2 regions of the Bacillus arachidis genome follow, and region 2 is predicted to be linked to the other one. Evidence: a T-box and tRNA genes for the amino acid it is inferred to sense, from the RefSeq annotation. Region 2 holds a T-box; the other holds one or more tRNA genes.
What was found. A T-box is a leader RNA that pairs with one kind of tRNA and senses whether it is charged. The one in region 2 lies ahead of ileS2 (isoleucine--tRNA ligase), so its partner is inferred to be a tRNA-Ile.
Positions count from the first base shown of each region.

Region 1: it has a tRNA-Ile gene. The T-box ahead of ileS2 (isoleucine--tRNA ligase) is inferred to sense a tRNA for this amino acid. The anticodon was not compared.

Region 1 is NZ_CP127376.1:3,776,841-3,785,907, forward strand. It holds gene QRY57_RS21110 (MFS transporter) at 1-1,218, opposite strand, end outside; gene sodA (superoxide dismutase [Mn]) at 1,355-1,966, opposite strand; tRNA gene QRY57_RS21120 (tRNA-Ile) at 2,193-2,266, opposite strand; gene QRY57_RS21125 (DUF1189 domain-containing protein) at 2,757-3,524, shown strand; gene QRY57_RS21130 (hypothetical protein) at 3,590-3,937, shown strand; gene ispG (flavodoxin-dependent (E)-4-hydroxy-3-methylbut-2-enyl-diphosphate synthase) at 4,102-5,199, shown strand; gene QRY57_RS21140 (Fur family transcriptional regulator) at 5,297-5,710, opposite strand; gene QRY57_RS21145 (metal ABC transporter permease) at 5,724-6,557, opposite strand; gene QRY57_RS21150 (metal ABC transporter ATP-binding protein) at 6,557-7,327, opposite strand; gene QRY57_RS21155 (YitT family protein) at 7,586-8,464, opposite strand; gene QRY57_RS21160 (DUF2624 domain-containing protein) at 8,614-8,868, shown strand; gene QRY57_RS21165 (deoxyribonuclease IV) at 8,888-9,067, opposite strand, start outside.
Region 2 is NZ_CP127376.1:3,436,840-3,445,906, forward strand. It holds gene uraA (uracil permease) at 1-113, opposite strand, end outside; gene pyrR (bifunctional pyrimidine operon transcriptional regulator/uracil phosphoribosyltransferase) at 260-802, opposite strand; gene QRY57_RS19230 (RluA family pseudouridine synthase) at 1,007-1,915, opposite strand; gene lspA (lipoprotein signal peptidase LspA) at 1,920-2,378, opposite strand; gene QRY57_RS19240 (TraR/DksA C4-type zinc finger protein) at 2,501-2,830, opposite strand; gene ileS2 (isoleucine--tRNA ligase) at 3,036-5,801, opposite strand; T-box leader at 5,874-6,096, opposite strand; gene divIVA (septum site-determining protein DivIVA) at 6,148-6,654, opposite strand; gene QRY57_RS19255 (YlmH family RNA-binding protein) at 6,747-7,520, opposite strand; gene QRY57_RS19260 (YggT family protein) at 7,536-7,799, opposite strand; gene QRY57_RS19265 (cell division protein SepF) at 7,806-8,264, opposite strand; gene QRY57_RS19270 (YggS family pyridoxal phosphate-dependent enzyme) at 8,284-8,958, opposite strand; gene pgeF (peptidoglycan editing factor PgeF) at 8,964-9,067, opposite strand, start outside.

The DNA of each region.
Region 1 (9,067 bases), 340 kb from region 2:
TAGATTTCCTTCCCCATATTTGACATTTTTAACAGCAAAATAAATAAGTAAATGTCCAGCGCCGAGAATACATAATAAAACAGGTAAGCTTTTTTCTGGCGCAAAAAATGATACTGCACATAAGAAGCTTAAAATGGAACATATTCTCCCGCCGTTCAGCCATAGTTCTCGTACAACAATATACTCAACACGCCACTCTCTCGCCTGCTTTGCTCTTCCAATTACATCATATGTCATAGAACCGTATGGAACGAGCAAAATTGGATACGCAATAGCGATACATGCTGCATAAATGAGTAATTTTACATATGTAACATGAAAAATAACCAAAAATACAACGGCATACAAAATAATTCCACCAAGTAAAATCGATTTTTTTCTCCATTCCTTTTTTAGCATACGTGCAACTAAGTAATAACATACAAATGAAACAGCGGAATTGACTAAACTATACTTCCCTAATGCAAATTCACTTCCTGATGCTAAATAGACATATACAGAAATAACAAAAACAAACGTTCCTTCCCTTAATCCTTGAAAGAAATGTGCGCGTGTAATCCTTCCCCAGTTTTTATCAATCTTCCGCTCTTTCAAAACTTGAACAATTTCATAACGCCCTTCGCATTCTCTTTTCGATAAAAAGAAGCTTATAACAACAGCAATCGCAAATAAAGTTAATGAAAGAAAAAAGATGACTGTATAGCCGCTCCACTTTTCCATACGTGAAATTGTATATCCTGCTGTTATTGGTCCAATCATTCCTGCGAAAGATGTTAGAAGACCAAGAAAACCGTTAAAAAAATCACGCGTTTCCGGTTCCGTAATCTCAAACGTCAACAAATTAAATGCAAGCCAATAAAAACCATATCCAATTCCAAGAAGACCACCAAGTAATAAAATGTAATGTGAGGCATGCGTTCCTGCAAGCAAAACAACAATAAAAAAAGTCGCTAATGTTCCAACTCCTACTCGCAGTAAAATAGCACGATCTATCCGCTTTGCCAATTTCCCTGCAAAAAGGAATGTTAATGGCTGCAAAACAACGCTTGCTAAATTATACAAACCAAGGTTCACATAGTTTTGTGTCTGCTTCCATAAATAAATGTTAACAAACGTGTTGGATAAAGATATCGCGAGCGTGTATAATCCCCCCATAACAAGTAACAATATTAAATCACGGTTCACCTCGACATCGCCAATTACATGTTTCCACTTCATATATAACTCTCCTTTACTTCATGTTCTAGTCTTCCAAAGACCGACGCAATTATGTAAAAGAAAGCATACAAAAAAGCTAGGAGAATATTCCCCTAGCTTCTTCAATATCGACTTATATGAAACGGAATACGCGATATTATTTAGCTTCTTGGTAACGTTTTTCAGCTGCGTTCCAGTCTACAACGTTCCAGAATGCACCGATGTAGTCAGGACGACGGTTTTGGTAATGTAAGTAATAAGCATGTTCCCAAACGTCTAAACCAATAACTGGAGTTTTACCTTCTGTTAAAGGAGAATCTTGGTTTGGAGTGCTTGTTACTTCTAGCTCACCATTATTTACTACTAACCAAGCCCAACCAGAACCAAAGCGAGTTGCACCAGCTTTTGCGAATTCTTCTTTGAATGCATCGAAGCTACCGAATTTCGCTTCAATTGCTGCTGCAAGTTCACCTACAGGCTGTCCACCACCGTTTGGAGATAGAATTGTCCAGAAGAAAGTGTGGTTCGCATGTCCGCCACCATTGTTACGTACTGCAGTACGAATTGCTTCTGGTACTTCGTTTAAGTTTGCAACTAATTCTTCAACACTTTTGTCAGCTAGTTCTGCATGACCCTCTAATGCAGCGTTTAAGTTTGTTACGTAAGTATTGTGATGTTTTGTATGATGGATGTTCATTGTTTCTTTATCAAAGTGAGGTTCTAAAGCATCATACGCATAAGGTAAATTTGGTAATTCATGTTTCGCCATTGTTACATTCCTCCCATTTTATGTATTGCCTAAAATCACTTGGCATACAACTTCATTTTACCCTATTTACAATAGGGTGAAAACAAATTAAATCACATTGTCTTGCTATCAATAACGTAGCAAAATTCCCATTTCTTTTCAAACAAAATGCTCATATATTTCGTCAAAAAAGCTTCCTTCTATTAAGGAAGCTTCTTGTCTACATGATAAACATATGAAATGGATATGGACCCTGTAGGACTCGAACCTACGACCGGACGGTTATGAGCCGTCTGCTCTAACCAGCTGAGCTAAGGGTCCAGAATTATGTATACAGCGGTGGCTAAATTTGAGATTGTACCACCAAATCTCCACTGAACATTCATAAAAGCTAAAAATCGTAAGATATATCGATTAAGAAATGTAAGATAAATTTACCATATAAAAAAGAAAAGTGTCAATTGTATTTTTACCTTTTCGAATCTTAAAGAGCTATCTTACTGCAAGCGAATAATTATATGAATCCATTTTGATTTTTCGACATCCCCCCTGCTACGAGAGACAAAAAGTAACCTACACTCGTTTTCTCCCTTCGTACAAGGCAAGAAAAGAATGTGATCGCCTCTATGCATAGCCGGATGATCTCTCCCATATAAAGAAAAATTTTATTAGTAGCAATTCCTCTCTATATAGCCAAATTACTGAAGTATTAACCTTATTTCGTGTGATATAGCTTGTGATTCTCCAGATTCGTACGTTACAATGATTTTATGCATCAATCTTTCATACATATAGCAAAGGAAGTGGATACATGTCCATATTTACGCAGCTAGTAAAAAGTTTATATTCGCCAAAAGACATGGCACTTTTTCGTTTTCAAAAAATCGGGAAAACAATTCTGTTTATCATGTTATTATGTTTAATTGCAACGATTCCAAAAACTTTTACATTTGGAAATTTCGTACAAGATGTCGTTTCTACTGTACACCAATCAATTGAAAAGGACCTTCCGAATTTTAAAATTGAAAACGGTGAACTTCATGCCGACATCAAAGAACCCATTATAAAAGAAGATGGGAATTTTGTTTTCGTATTTGACCCTAATGCGACAGATACAAATGCATATGCAAATAAACAAGGTGTATTCGTTTTAAAAGATAAAGTTGTATCTACTAATAACAACCAAACACAAATTCAGTCTTATAGCGATTTCGGTAATGGTACATTTGAGAAAAAAGATATACAGAATATTGTATCAGCCATTGATAATATTTATCCGTTTCTCATGTTCGGCGTTGGAATAGCCATTTACTTGATCCAATTATTTATTTCGTTCCTAGGCACAACAATTTTAGCCTTCATTGGTTCAGCCATGGTTGGTCAACGAAAATTATCTTACAAACAAGTTTGGACATTAACAGCTTACAGCTATACAATCCCGACAATTTTCTTTATGATTATGGATTTACTAAAGGTAAATGTACCATGGTCATTCCTTCTATACACTGCTATCATTTTAATTGTTCTGTACTTAACAATTAAAGAAATACCACAACCTAAAGAAAAACACGAACTATAAAAAAATGCCATTTTGGCATTTTTTTTTTGGACAAGCATATATTTCCTAACAAAGGAGTGAGGAATATGAAGAGACTTAGCGCACTCTTACTTGTGCTTGTTCTCGGTTACGTGTTTTATTATGATATAAAAATTGGTACTTTACCAATGTTAAGTTCATACAAAAAAACAACAGCTACTCAAACTGTAAAAAAAGAAAACGTAGATACAAAATCCAAAAAAGAAACAAATATACAATATAAAGCAATTGAAGTAAAAACAGGAGATACTGTTTTATCCATTACAGAAGCAATTAACAAGAAAAAGATTCCTTCTATTGAAAATGTAATCGATGATTTTAAACAATTAAATACAAATACATCTTCTACAAAAATTCAAATCGGGAAATCTTACAAATTCCCGTTATATCAGTGAATCATCACTTAATCCTTGTCAATTACATAAAGGCGCTGATACAATAGTAAAAGTGAAACCGAGCATATAGGTTTCTATCGTTCCATATCACATATACTATTTTTGATATGGAAGGAAAAATAAGAAACTTCTTTTATAAGGAGAGCGATCTATTCGTGAATGAAATGACTCATCGTACAAAAACACGTCCTGTTAAAGTCGGTAATTTAACAATTGGCGGTAATAATGAATTAATTATACAAAGTATGACAACAACGAAAACGCATGATGTAGAAGCAACCGTTGCTGAAATCAAACGGTTAGAAGAAGCGGGTTGTCAAATTGTCCGCGTTGCTGTCCCAGACGAACGCGCAGCAAATGCGATTGCTGATATTAAAAAACAAATTAACATCCCACTTGTTGCTGATATTCATTTTGATTATCGTCTTGCTTTAAAAGCAATTGAAGGTGGCATTGATAAGGTACGTATCAATCCAGGAAACATCGGCCGTCGCCATAAAGTAGAAGCTGTTGTAAATGCAGCGAAAGAACGCGGTATTCCAATTCGTATTGGTGTAAATGCTGGCTCATTAGAACGCCACATTTTAGAAAAATATGGCTATCCTACTGCTGATGGTATGGTTGAAAGTGCCTTGCATCACATTAAAATTTTAGAGGACTTAGATTTCCACGATATTATCGTATCGATGAAAGCCTCTGATGTTAACTTAGCTATTGAAGCATACGAAAAAGCAGCTCGTGCTTTTGATTATCCATTACATCTAGGCATTACAGAATCTGGAACACTATTTGCTGGGACAGTAAAAAGCGCCGCTGGTCTGGGTGCGATCTTAAGTAAGGGTATCGGAAATACACTTCGTATTTCATTAAGTGCTGATCCTGTTGAAGAAGTTAAAGTTGCTCGTGAATTGTTAAAATCATTCGGTCTTGCATCGAACGCTGCAACACTTATTTCTTGCCCAACATGCGGTCGCATTGAGATTGACCTTATCAGCATCGCAAATGAAGTAGAAGAATATATCTCTACACTGAAAGTACCGATTAAAGTCGCTGTACTTGGATGCGCAGTAAACGGACCTGGTGAAGCTCGTGAAGCTGATATCGGTATCGCTGGCGCACGTGGAGAAGGTTTATTATTCCGTAAAGGAAAAGTCGTACGTAAAGTACCAGAAGAAACAATGGTAGAAGAACTCAAAAAAGAAATTGATGTAATTGCTGCTGAAATGGCTGCGAATCAAGAAAAAGAAAAACAAGAGCAATAATAAAAAAGGCTGTCTGGATATTACCAGCAGCCTTTTTATTATACCTTAGTAGTGAAACTAAAAATAAAAGCTCGTCAGTTTCAAAACTGACGAGCCTTTATTTTGTACACTTCGGGCAACGACCATATATTTCAAACTTATGCCCCGTTACCTCATACCCTTTAAAATCTTTATTCATAAAATCCATTGGACAAGAAGTAATTTCTTTTGTCCCACCACAATCTAAACAAATAAAATGATGATGGTGTTCCATAATTGAACATGTAAATCGGAAATGTTTCTCCCCATTTAGTTCTGTTTGTTCTAAAACACCAATTTCAGCAAATACCGTTAAATTACGATAGATTGTATCAAAACTTAGTCCTGGATAATCATCCTTCATATGCTCTAAAACGTCCTTTGCGGTTAAATAACGATTATGAGCCGCAAATAACCGCAACATTTCTTCCCTTTTTCCAGTATGTTTATAGCCTTTTTCTTTCATAAGGCGTAAAGCTTCTGTCAGATTCATAACTATCCCTACTTTATGCAGTTTTTTTCTTCTTCCATAAGATTGCACCGATTAAAATAAGAACTGCTAGCATAACAATTGTACCACCTGGAGCTAAATCAAGCTGATAAGAAGTAAACAGTCCACCGATCACAGAAATTTCACCAAATAAAATGGAAAAGAAAATCGCTTGTTTAAATCCTTTTGCGATGCGGATACTTGCGGCAACTGGTAACGTCATTAAAGATGATACAAGAAGAACCCCAACAACTCGCATCGATATCGCTATAACAAGCGCAACTAAAATAATAAAAACAAAGTGGATCCACTTTGCACCAAGCCCTGTTGATACGGCATATTCCTCATCAAATGATAATAAAAATAACTCTTTATATAGTAGAATAATCGTTGTAATAACTACGATTGCTACAATACCAATAAGAATTAAATCTGTGCTTGTTACAGCGCTAACGCTACCAAATAAGTAACTAAATAAATCCGTATTAAATCCATTAGCAAGCGAAATGAAAATAACTCCAATTCCCATCCCAGCTGAAAGAATAATCGGAATCGCTAATTCTTGGTAATGTTTATATACAGTACGTAACTTTTCGATTAATAGCGCTCCACCTATCGAAAAAATCATCCCCATATATAACGGATTTAAAAATCCACCTGTAAAAATGGTTTTTTCAAGCAATAAACTTGCAGCAATTCCCGATAATGTCACATGGCTTAACGCATCTGCAATCAGTGACATACGGCGAATTACAACAAATACACCGATTAATGGAGCAACCAACCCTATTAAAATACCAGCGTATAAAGAATTACGTAAAAAATCATATTGTAAAAAATCCTGTATCATTATATCCTCCCGTGATGCTCATGATCATGCTCTAAACGATGAACATGATGTCCATATAAAATCGACATTTCTGCATCTTCTAACTCTCGGAATTTCTCAACGTTGCCATGGAAATGTAAATGTTGATTTAAACATGCAACATGGGTCACTTTCTCTGTTACAGCCCCCATATCATGTGTAACGAGTATCAGTGTGATCCCTAGTTTTTTATTTAAATCTTCTAGTATCTCATAAAAGCTCTCCACACTCTTTACATCAATACCCACTGTAGGCTCGTCCAAAATCAGTAATTCTGGGTTACTTACAAGCGCACGCGCAATAAATACACGTTGCTGTTGTCCACCGGAAAGCTCTCCGATGTTACGATTTTGAAATTCACGCATCCCTACGTCTGCGATTGCCTTAGCTACTTTCGCTTTATCGTCTTTTGTTAAGAAGCGAAACAATCCTCTTTTAGAAACCAGTCCCATTGAAACAACTTCAAATACAGTCGCTGGAAAACCAGAATTAAAGCTGTTTGCCTTTTGAGATACATAGCCAACCTTGTTCCAATCTTTAAATTTTTTGCTATCAACATCGAATAACCGAACACTTCCCTTTTTCGGTTTCAAAACACCTAATATACATTTTAACAAGGTCGATTTACCAGATCCATTCGGCCCAACCAAACCTAAAAAAGCTCCCTGCGGAACTTGCAAATTAATATCTTCTAGTACATTTCGCTCTTCATATCGAAATGTCAATCCTTCGATTTCCAATATATTATTCATAGCATCTCACCTATTTTAATTCAGAATGATTCCGATTTATTCCTACTTAAATTATAGTATAGCTTATTATAGTTGTAAACCAATCTGCCCTAAAATAAAGAATATGTTTTAGGGCGACCTTATTATTATAACAAAAAGCAGAGAAAATCTCTCTGCTTTTTAAGACTATTTAAAAACCAAAACAAAGATAGCTATCACATTTTTTCATATTTCAAAACCGATTAGCTCTCTTTTCTTTTCGTTTTTGAACATCCGCTTTTAATGAATAGCAGATTTAAATTTACCACCATTCGTCTCTTGCGTACTCATAATTGTAATAAAGGCATTTTCATCAATTTCATGAACAATTGATTTTAATTTCGTTACCTCAAGACGTGTAACAACAGCATAAATTACTTCTTTTTCTTTATCCGTATAACCACCCTTAGCAACAAGTTTAGTTGTCCCACGACCAAGGCGGTGTAAAATGGCATTTGATACTTCTTCATACTGATCTGATACAATCAGTACTGCTTTCGTCTCATCCAACCCTTGAATAACCGTATCAATTGTTTTAAATGCAATATAGTATGTCATAACGGAATACATCGCCTGTTCAACACCAAATACAAATGCCGCCCAAGCAAAAACAAATAAATTCACAAACATAACAAATTCACCGACAGAAAACGGTAATTTTTTCGTTAATAAAATCCCCATAATTTCTGTTCCATCTAATGAGCCACCATGCCTAATAACAAGCCCTACACCAAGCCCTAAAATAAGCCCTCCAAAAACAGTCGCTAAAATGGGTTCAGTCGTAAATGGTTTAATAGAATGTAATGTTGACTCTATAAAAGCTAAAGCCACAATCGCAAAAGCAGAAGATAACATGAAGGTTTTCCCAATTTGTTTATATCCGGAATACATGAATGGTAAATTGAGGATGACAACTAAAGTAGAGAAACTTAACCACCAAATGTTTGGTGTAAGGTAATCTAGTATGAGGGAAATACCGATAATACCGCCATCAATAATTTTATTCGGTATTAAAAATAATTCAATGGCTACCGCAGCACATGCCGCTCCAAAAACAATCATAACTAAACGATACAATAAATGAATAACACTTTCTTTTCGATGTTGTTTTTTCTCCATACGCCCTCCTTATACATTCTATATGCAGTTTCATTCTTCTATTATAACACACTCCCCTTTTTCTTTTTAAAAAGCAATTAGAGTGTGAATATACACAAGCATCCTACACATATATTTCGGTATAAGAACCACTGAAGGAGGACGACATCATGAACCTTATCAAGCACATTGTAAACAAAAAATTAAATCACATGACCACAAAAGAATTATTAAAATATAGTACAGAATATGGAGTTTCCATTACAACTGAACAAGCTGAACAAATTGTCCCTTTAATAAAAGGAAAAAACATCAATATTTATGATACGGGAGAAAGACTAGAACTTTTGAAAAAGATTGCTAAAGTAACTTCTCCATCTACTGCTCAACAAATCAATACGTTATTCCAGCAACTATTAAAATAAGGAGGGAAAATTCCCCTCCTTACTGTTCTTTAACCTTCTCTAGAAGATTTTCATCAAATGAACCATTCTTTAACATTTCAATCTCAAACTTATATGGTGGTTTTTTATCTTTCTTATCTTCACCTACATACGGCGTTTCAAGAATTTTCGGTACATGCTTTAATTGCGGGTGGTGCACAATGTAGTGCAACGCTTTATA
Region 2 (9,067 bases):
AATGGAACAAGCACTGTTGATCCAAACATAGCGAACAAATGCTGTATACTTAAAAATAACCATTTCCCGGGTTTCGGTACTTCCTGAACGTCTAACACTGGCTTTTGCTCCATTGTTATATCCTCCTTCAGTTTAAAACTTTGCAATAAAAAAACTCTTTGTGACTGTGCACAAAGAGTCCTATACTTTCGTATGTCAAATTTGACATACGAAAGTCAAGACCCTTTGGCAGCCTCACAGGACTACATTTAAAAGGGCTTTACTTATCGTATATACTTACTCGATCTTGTTGATCTGTCTCTTGCAAATCAACTTCAATACGCTCTTCACTTGATGTTGGAATATTTTTTCCTACATAATCAGCGCGAATTGGTAATTCACGATGACCTCTGTCTACAAGAACCGCAAGCTGGATTTGTGACGGTCTACCTAAATCCATCAGAGCATCCATTGCTGCTCGAACCGTTCTTCCTGTATATAGTACATCATCCACTAGAATAACTTTCTTTTTCGTAATGTCCACAGGAATATCAGAACCTTTTACAAGTGGCTCTTTATTTTTAGATTGTAGTGTTAAATCATCACGATACAATGTAATGTCTAACTCCCCTACTTCTATTTCTTTCCCTTCAATTTGACCAATGCGTTCTGCTAAACGCTGTGCAATAAAGATACCACGTGTTTTAATCCCGACAAGAACACAATTATCAACACCTTTATTACGTTCCACAATTTCATGACTGATGCGTGTTAAAGCGCGGCGAATCATTTGGTCATCTAAAACGACTGCTTTTTCTTGCATGTTCTACACCTCCAAGCTTTTTTCTTGCGTGAGAGGAATGGTATAAAAAAAGTCCTCTCAGCGTGTGCGAGAGGACTTTTGAAAAAAGGGTATAACTATACCCTAAGTATTTCAAACCGTTACCTTCTCAACCTCACGGGGCTGTGTTAAAGGATCATTATTTAACTGTTGTTAGTATCGCAAATTCCACTTGTTTTGTCAATACTATTTCCGTAAAACATTTAAGACGTCTTCAAACACTGCTGGAACTGGTGCCTCAAACTCGATATATTCGCCTGTACGAGGGTGATCAAATCCTAAGATTCCTGCATGAAGCGCCTGTCCATTTATATCTAACGTCTTTTTCGGACCATATTTCGGATCTCCCGCAATCGGGTATCCAATATATTTCATATGAACACGAATTTGGTGCGTACGGCCAGTTTCTAAACGACATTCTACAAGTGTAAAATCTTTAAATCGTTCTAACACCTGAAAATGCGTAACAGCATTCTTCCCATTTTCATCAACCGTCATACTTTGGCGTTCCTTTTTATCACGGCCAATTGGAGCATCAATTGTCCCTTTATCATGTGGAATTACACCATGGACGATTGCTTTATATCGTCTTGTTACTGTTTTTTCTACAAGCTGATTTACAAGAGATTCATGTGCCATATCATTTTTAGCAACCATCAATAAACCAGATGTGTCTTTATCAATACGATGCACAATACCAGGACGCATTACACCGTTAATACCTGATAGATCTGTACAATGATACATTAATCCATTTACAAGGGTACCACTTGTATGTCCAGGAGCTGGATGTACAACCATACCGCGTGGTTTATTGACAACTAATACATCTGCATCCTCATAATAAATTTCTAAGTTCATATCTTCTGCACGAATATCTAGTTCTTCTGGCTCTGGAATTGCTACCGCAATTTCATCTTTTTCTTTTACTTTATAATTTCCTTTAATGGTATTTCCATTTACGGTTACAACACCATCTTTAATCCATTGCTGCACCTGTGTACGTGACCATTCATTATTTACACCTGCAACAAACTTATCAATCCGTTCATTTTTTTGTTCTTCTGCAACTGTTACTTGTACTACTTCGCTCATTCAATTACTCCTTCATTTTCTTTCCTTCTAATAATGTTTGGATAATAATTAATACAACTCCAATACATAAAGCTGAGTCAGCTATGTTAAATACCGGATAGTTGTATGAAAAAATATACACGTGAATGAAATCCACCACTTCTTGTCTAAATACACGATCAATAAAATTGCCAATTGCTCCGCCTAAAATAAGGCCTAATGAAACTCCTAGTAGTTTATCTGTTTTCGCATACTTTTTCATGTAAAATACGATAAACCCTACAAAAACAACTGTAATAACATAGAAGAACCACATTTTACCTTCTAAAATACCCCAGGCAGCTCCTCTATTCCGATGTGATGTTATGTATAATACATTATCGATAATCGGGATACTTGTACCTAATTCCATGTTCTTTACAATTAACCATTTCGATATTTGATCGATGGCAATGACAAATAAGGCTATTAAATAATATATCATTTTCATTTCCCCCACAAAGACAGTGTACCTCAAAATTTTAGCATAGCTACGGTCTTTTCACAATGAACCTTTACGGAAGAATAAAATAAAATGGAAAAAGGTAATATAATATCATTGTACTATCAGACATTTACTTTCTCATATAAAAATTCATGAATTGTACGAGCTGTTGGCATGATTTGCATTTGCTTTACAGGAATATATTTCCCAGTTTCTTCACAAATTCCATACATATCAATTTCCATTTTAAATAATGCTCGTTCCACATCTTTTAAATCTTCTCTTATATCATGTAAAAATAACTTCTTTTTCGCATCTTCCTTCATGTCATACCCTAGTTCTTGTCCGAATTCCATATGATATGTGTGCATCGCTTCTTTTGCCAGTCGCTCCTGTAATTCTTTTCTCATCAATTGTAATTCTTCTTTGATTTCCATGTAGATTTCATTCACGTGTACATTCCTCCCGGCTGCAATGTACCGTTAGTGTGTCCGAAAATTTCTCACTTACCGCTCACACATTTTTCCTTCCTAGGAAAGAGATGAATCACTGATAAAATAATAATGTCATAAACAAGGTTTTACCACCTGTGAATCATGTAATGCAAATAAAAAACTGACTGCAATAATTAGCAGTCAGTTTTTTATTACTATATCATTATTTTACATAATTTTCTTTAACAACTGTCGCACAACGCTCACATAATGTTTCGTGCTCAACGTCTTTGCCAATTGTTTCAGAAACAATCCAACAACGTTCACATGTTTCACCAGTTGCCTGTACCACAACAACAGCTGTATGCTCATATTTCGGAGCATCTGCTGGAGCTTCCTCAATTGTTCCACCAAGTTTATACTCAGAAACAATAAACAATTGTTTTAAATCTTCACTAATAGACTCTAACATTTGTTTCATTTCTGCAGTTGGATAAAGGGTAATGCTCGCATTTAATGACTTACCGATTACTTTTTCATTACGAGCCACTTCTAACGCTTTTAATACGTCATCGCGAAGGGTCATGAATGCATCCCATTTTGCTTTTAACGCTTCCGCACCTTCTATTTCAACAGCTTCTGGCATATTAGTTAGCTGAACGCTTTCTTCAACCACACCAGGAACATATGGCCATACTTCATCAGCTGTATGCGGTAAGATTGGTGTTACAAGTTTTGTTAATGCAACAAGAACATCATAAAGCACTGTTTGAATTGCACGACGGTCATGATGATTTGCAGCTTCGATGTATAAAATGTCTTTTGCAAAGTCTAAATAGAATGAACTTAAGTCGATTGTACAGAAGTTATGAATTGCATGATATACTGCCGCAAAATCATATGTTTCATATGCTTCTTTTACTTTTGTAATTAAGTCATTTAGTTTCACCAGCATGTAACGATCTACTTCGCGTAGTTCAGCTTTTGCTACTGCATCTTGACTTGGATTAAAGTCAGCTAAATTTCCTAATAAGAAACGGAAAGTATTACGGATTTTACGATATACTTCTGCTACTTGTTTTAAAATATCATCTGAAATACGTACATCAGATTGATAATCAACAGAAGATACCCACAGACGTAAAATATCTCCACCTAATTGGTCCATAATTTTCTTCGGTACAACAATATTCCCGATAGATTTACTCATTTTACGACCTTCACCGTCTAAAACGAATCCATGGCTTAAAACACCTTTATATGGTGCTTTACCTGTTACTGCAACTGCTGTTGATAACGAAGAGTTAAACCAACCACGGTATTGGTCAGATCCTTCTAAGTACAAATCAGCTGGACGTTGTAAGTCTTCGCGCTCTTCTAGAACAGCTTGATGAGAAGAACCTGAATCAAACCATACGTCCATAATGTCTGTTTCTTTACGGAACTCACCATTTGGACTAGATGGATGTGTAAATCCTTCTGGTAATAAATCTTTCGCTTCACGTTCAAACCATACATTAGAACCGTTCTCACGGAATAGATCTGCTACGTGATTGATTGTTTCATCTGTAATAATTGGATCGTTATTCTCTGCATAGAAGACAGGAATTGGTACACCCCACGCACGTTGACGAGAAATACACCAGTCACCACGGTCACGAACCATATTATGAAGACGTGTTTCACCCCATGCTGGCACCCATTTCGTTTCTTCAACGGCTTGTAATAACTCTTTACGGAATGCTTCAATAGATGCAAACCATTGCGCTGTCGCACGGAAGATAATCGGTTTTTTCGTTCTCCAGTCATGTGGATAAGAATGCGTGATAAATGTTAATTTTAATAACGCACCCACTTCTTCTAATTTTTCCGTAATTGGCTTATTTGCTTTATCGTAGAATAAACCTTCAAATCCAGGCGCTTCATTTGTTAATACACCTTTATCATCAACTGGGCAAAGAACCTCTAATCCATATTGTTTCCCAACAATGAAATCGTCTTCCCCATGTCCTGGTGCTGTATGTACACAACCTGTACCAGCATCCGTTGTAACATGTTCTCCAAGCATAACTAAAGAATCCCGATCATAGAATGGATGTTTCGCAACTGTATACTCAAGTTCGCTACCTTTAACTGTTTTCACAACTTCAGCATTTTCCCATTCTAACGTTTTAGAAACTGTGTCAAATAGTTCAGAAGCAATAATATATTTTTCACCATTTACTTTGACAATGCTATATTGAAGCTCTGGGTGAACAGAAATACCTAAGTTTGCTGGTAATGTCCAAGGTGTTGTTGTCCAAATGATAAATTTCTCATCACCTTCTAATACGTTTTTCCCGTCTTTTACTGGGAATGCTACGTAAATAGATGCTGATTTTTTATCTTGATATTCAATTTCAGCTTCAGCTAAAGCAGATTCACTCGTCGGAGACCAATAAACAGGCTTTTGTCCTTTATAGATGTAACCTTTTTTCGCCATTTCACCAAACACTTTAATTTGTTGTGCTTCATACGCTGGCTCTAGAGTGATATATGGATTATCCCAATCTGCGCGTACACCAAGGCGTTTAAATTGCTCACGTTGACGATTTACTTGTTCATATGCATACTCTGCACATAATTTACGAAATTCTGCAACCGTCATTTCTTTACGTTTTACACCTTTATTTGTTAAAGCTTGTTCAATTGGTAAACCGTGTGTATCCCATCCTGGTACATATGGTGCACAGTATCCCGTCATCGATTTGTAACGAACAATAAAATCTTTTAATACTTTATTTAATGCATGTCCCATATGAATGTCACCATTCGCATATGGAGGACCATCATGTAATACAAATAAAGGACGGCCTTTTGTATGTTCTTGTACTTTTTCGTAAATATTCATTTCAGCCCATTTTTCTTGCATTGCAGGCTCACGTTTTGGTAAATTCCCACGCATTGGGAATTCTGTTTTCGGCATTAGTAATGTATTTTTATACTCCATGCTCAATTCCTCCTCGAATGTATAAAAGAAAGACCCTAAAAAATGGAATAAAAAAGAGACTTTCTCATCCCAAAAAGGGACGAGAAAGTCTCCCGCGGTACCACCCTAGTAGACCATACATATATGCACTGGTCCTCTTTGTATTCTTAACGCGAATATACGCCTACGCTTACTTTTTTGTTCAGCGCGGAACTCCAGGGTGATTTTCCCATTATCTCCTTATCCTGAGCTTACACCATCCTCAGTTCGCTATATAAGGTATAAAAAAGGTACTTATCCCTATCTTCGTTTTTCTTAATAAATATGTTGTTTAAAATTATATGTAATAATGAGAAAAACGTCAAGCTTACACTGTTTCTTCTTTCTTTAACAGCTCGTCCACTTCTTCTTCTAGCTCAATTAATTTGTCCCAATCATCGTTGTTTAACATTTCAAGCTGCGCTTCTAATAACATACGGAAACGTGTGCGGAATACTTTCGCTTGTTTCTTTAGTTCTTCAATATCAAATGCAACTTTTCTTGATTTCACTAAAGCTTCATTAATAATACGGTCTGCATTTTTTTCAGCTTCACGTACAATTAATTTTGCTTCTTTTTGTGCATTACGCTTTACTTCTTCCGCTGCTTCTTGTGCAACAACGATAGATTTATTTAGTGTATCTTCAATGTTAGAGAAATGATCCAATTTCCCTTCTAGCTGAGCAACTTTTTCTTCTAATGCTTTCTTCTCACGAATGACCAATTCATAATCTTTGATGATCTGATCAAGAAACTCATTTACTTGATCCTCATCATAGCCACGGAATCCGCGACCAAATTCTTTGTTATGAATATCTAATGGTGTTAACGGCACAAACGCCACCTCCAAGTAGTTATCTAAATTTTCCTCTTTTTAATTATATCTTTTCTTCGACAAAATAAGAGATTTTCCTTCTAAAAAACCAATCATTTTAGTATACCATACAAAACTCTCCATTTGTCGCGTTTCGTTTTTCCTTCTACAGAAAATAATTTCCCACGTCCATATCCTCTAACTGAAAAAACATCACCTGGAAAACACTCGTATGCAGTTTGTTCAACCGTTTTCCAATTTACTTTCACAAGACCATTCTTTATAAGCGGCTGTGCTTTTTGCCGTGATATATGGAGCATTTCAGCTAACAGGACATCTAATCGAAGTGATGAAACAGTTCCAGACTGTTCTCTCCACTCTTCTTGTAATTGTAATACTTTATCTGCTTGTACAGAGGAAAGTGAGACCTTCATTTTCCCTATCGATTGTAAATTCATTTCAATGTACGAAACAATCTCTTTTGCAACTATAATTTGGGCACGATTTTCTCGAAGCAAAATATCACCACACTTTTCTCTTGTGAGACCAAGAGACATAAATGCACCTAATATTTGCCTATGTTCAAGCGCATAAAATTTGGAAGGATAGTCAATTTCTAATACTTCAATTTGAAAATCTTCTTCATTTAAATTAAGGTAACTCGGATAAATAAGAGCTCTTTTTCTTTCCGCTTTTGGCGTAGCACCATAAAGTCGTAAAGTAGCATCTCCTTGATTCCCCACTATCGTAGCAACAATTTGCTGCTGACGTGGATCAAGAAAATCCGTTAGTTTCACTTGATGATATTCTTCAGCCATCTGTTTCCATTCTAATGCTTTATCAACAAAGACCACTTCTTCAGGTCTAAAATGCTCATAGATGCTCATTCATGCAACCTCTTGTTACAAGAAATAACGAAACAGACTTACTAAACCACTACTAGCCAATTTCAACGCAATAATTGCGACAATTGGAGAAATATCAATCATACCAAAAGGTGGGATAAATCTCCGAAACGGCTCTAAATATGGTTCACAAATACGCGCTAGAAAATCACCAAATGTCGATTCTCTAGCCCCTGGAAACCAAGATAGAAGAATATAGATAATAAGCGCCCAGGAATAAATCTGGATGATCCAAAGCAATGCTTGTAAAATAGTTATCATGGCGTATTACCACCTCTTTATATTTGTCTCTTCCTCTTCACCGAACAACTCAGAAATGGCCCCAACAATATCGACAGTCTCAGGTGTACAAATAAATGTTTTCGGTCCTAATTTTTGAATATCCCCGCCTATAGCGTATACAGTACCACTTAAAAAGTCAACGATACGTACAGCTTGATCTGTGGACATTCTTTGCAAATTAATGACAACAGCTCTTCTTCCTTTCAAATGATCCGCAATACCTTGTGCTTCCGAATATGTACGCGGTTCTAGCAAAACAACTTTAGAAGACTGCTTTGCTGTTTCAATACTTACAATATTTTGTTTTGGCTGTGCTTTCGTAACCGGGATATCCTGCTGCTGAGGTTCCTGTTTTTTCATTTCAACTTGCTCCTTTTCCTTTTCGTAAGCCTCTCGCTCTTCTGGTGTGTCAAAAAAGAAGTACTTTACTTTTGACCAACTCATAATAACATTCTCCCTCCTTTTACGCTTTTCCTACTAAAATCGTTCCCAAACGAATATATGTAGCGCCTTCTTCAATTGCAATTGTATAATCATTTGACATTCCCATAGATAACTCTTCACACGGAGCATTTGATAACTCTAGTTCCTGCACTTGTTTTTGCACCCCACGTAACACCTTAAAACAATGACGGATTTCTGCTTCTTCCTCAGTAAATGGTGCCATTGTCATTAATCCAACCACTTCAATTTTATCAAACTCTTGCAAAGCACGAATAAACGCAATCGTTTCCTCAGCTGCTATCCCCTGCTTCGATTCTTCAGACGATGTTTTCACTTGTACAAAACATCGAACCTGCTTTGTAGCACGCTTTTGGATTTCTTTTGCTAGCGAAATGCGATCCAATGAATGCAAATAATCAACTTTATCAATAATTTCTTTTACTTTTCTTGTTTGTAACGAACCAATGAAATGCCAGTTTACTTTTGAACCGAAATGCTCATACTTTTGTAAAAGACCTTCATTACGATTCTCACCTAAATCAGTAAGTCCAGCTTCTATTACTTCATTTGTTTTTTCAATTCCTACTGTTTTTGTTACTGCAACGAGCTTAATCTCTTGTGCCGAGCGCCCTGCTCGTTCACATGCTTTTTTGATTTCCTCATTTACAAATGCTAATTTCTCTTGTACTACCACTGTTTTCAATCCTCCTTAAAGCCTATGAAACTCAACATTCTTCCTGTTTTTCCTTGATCACGGCGATGCGAGAAAAACAATTGTTCTTCACAGCTTGTACAAAGAGACG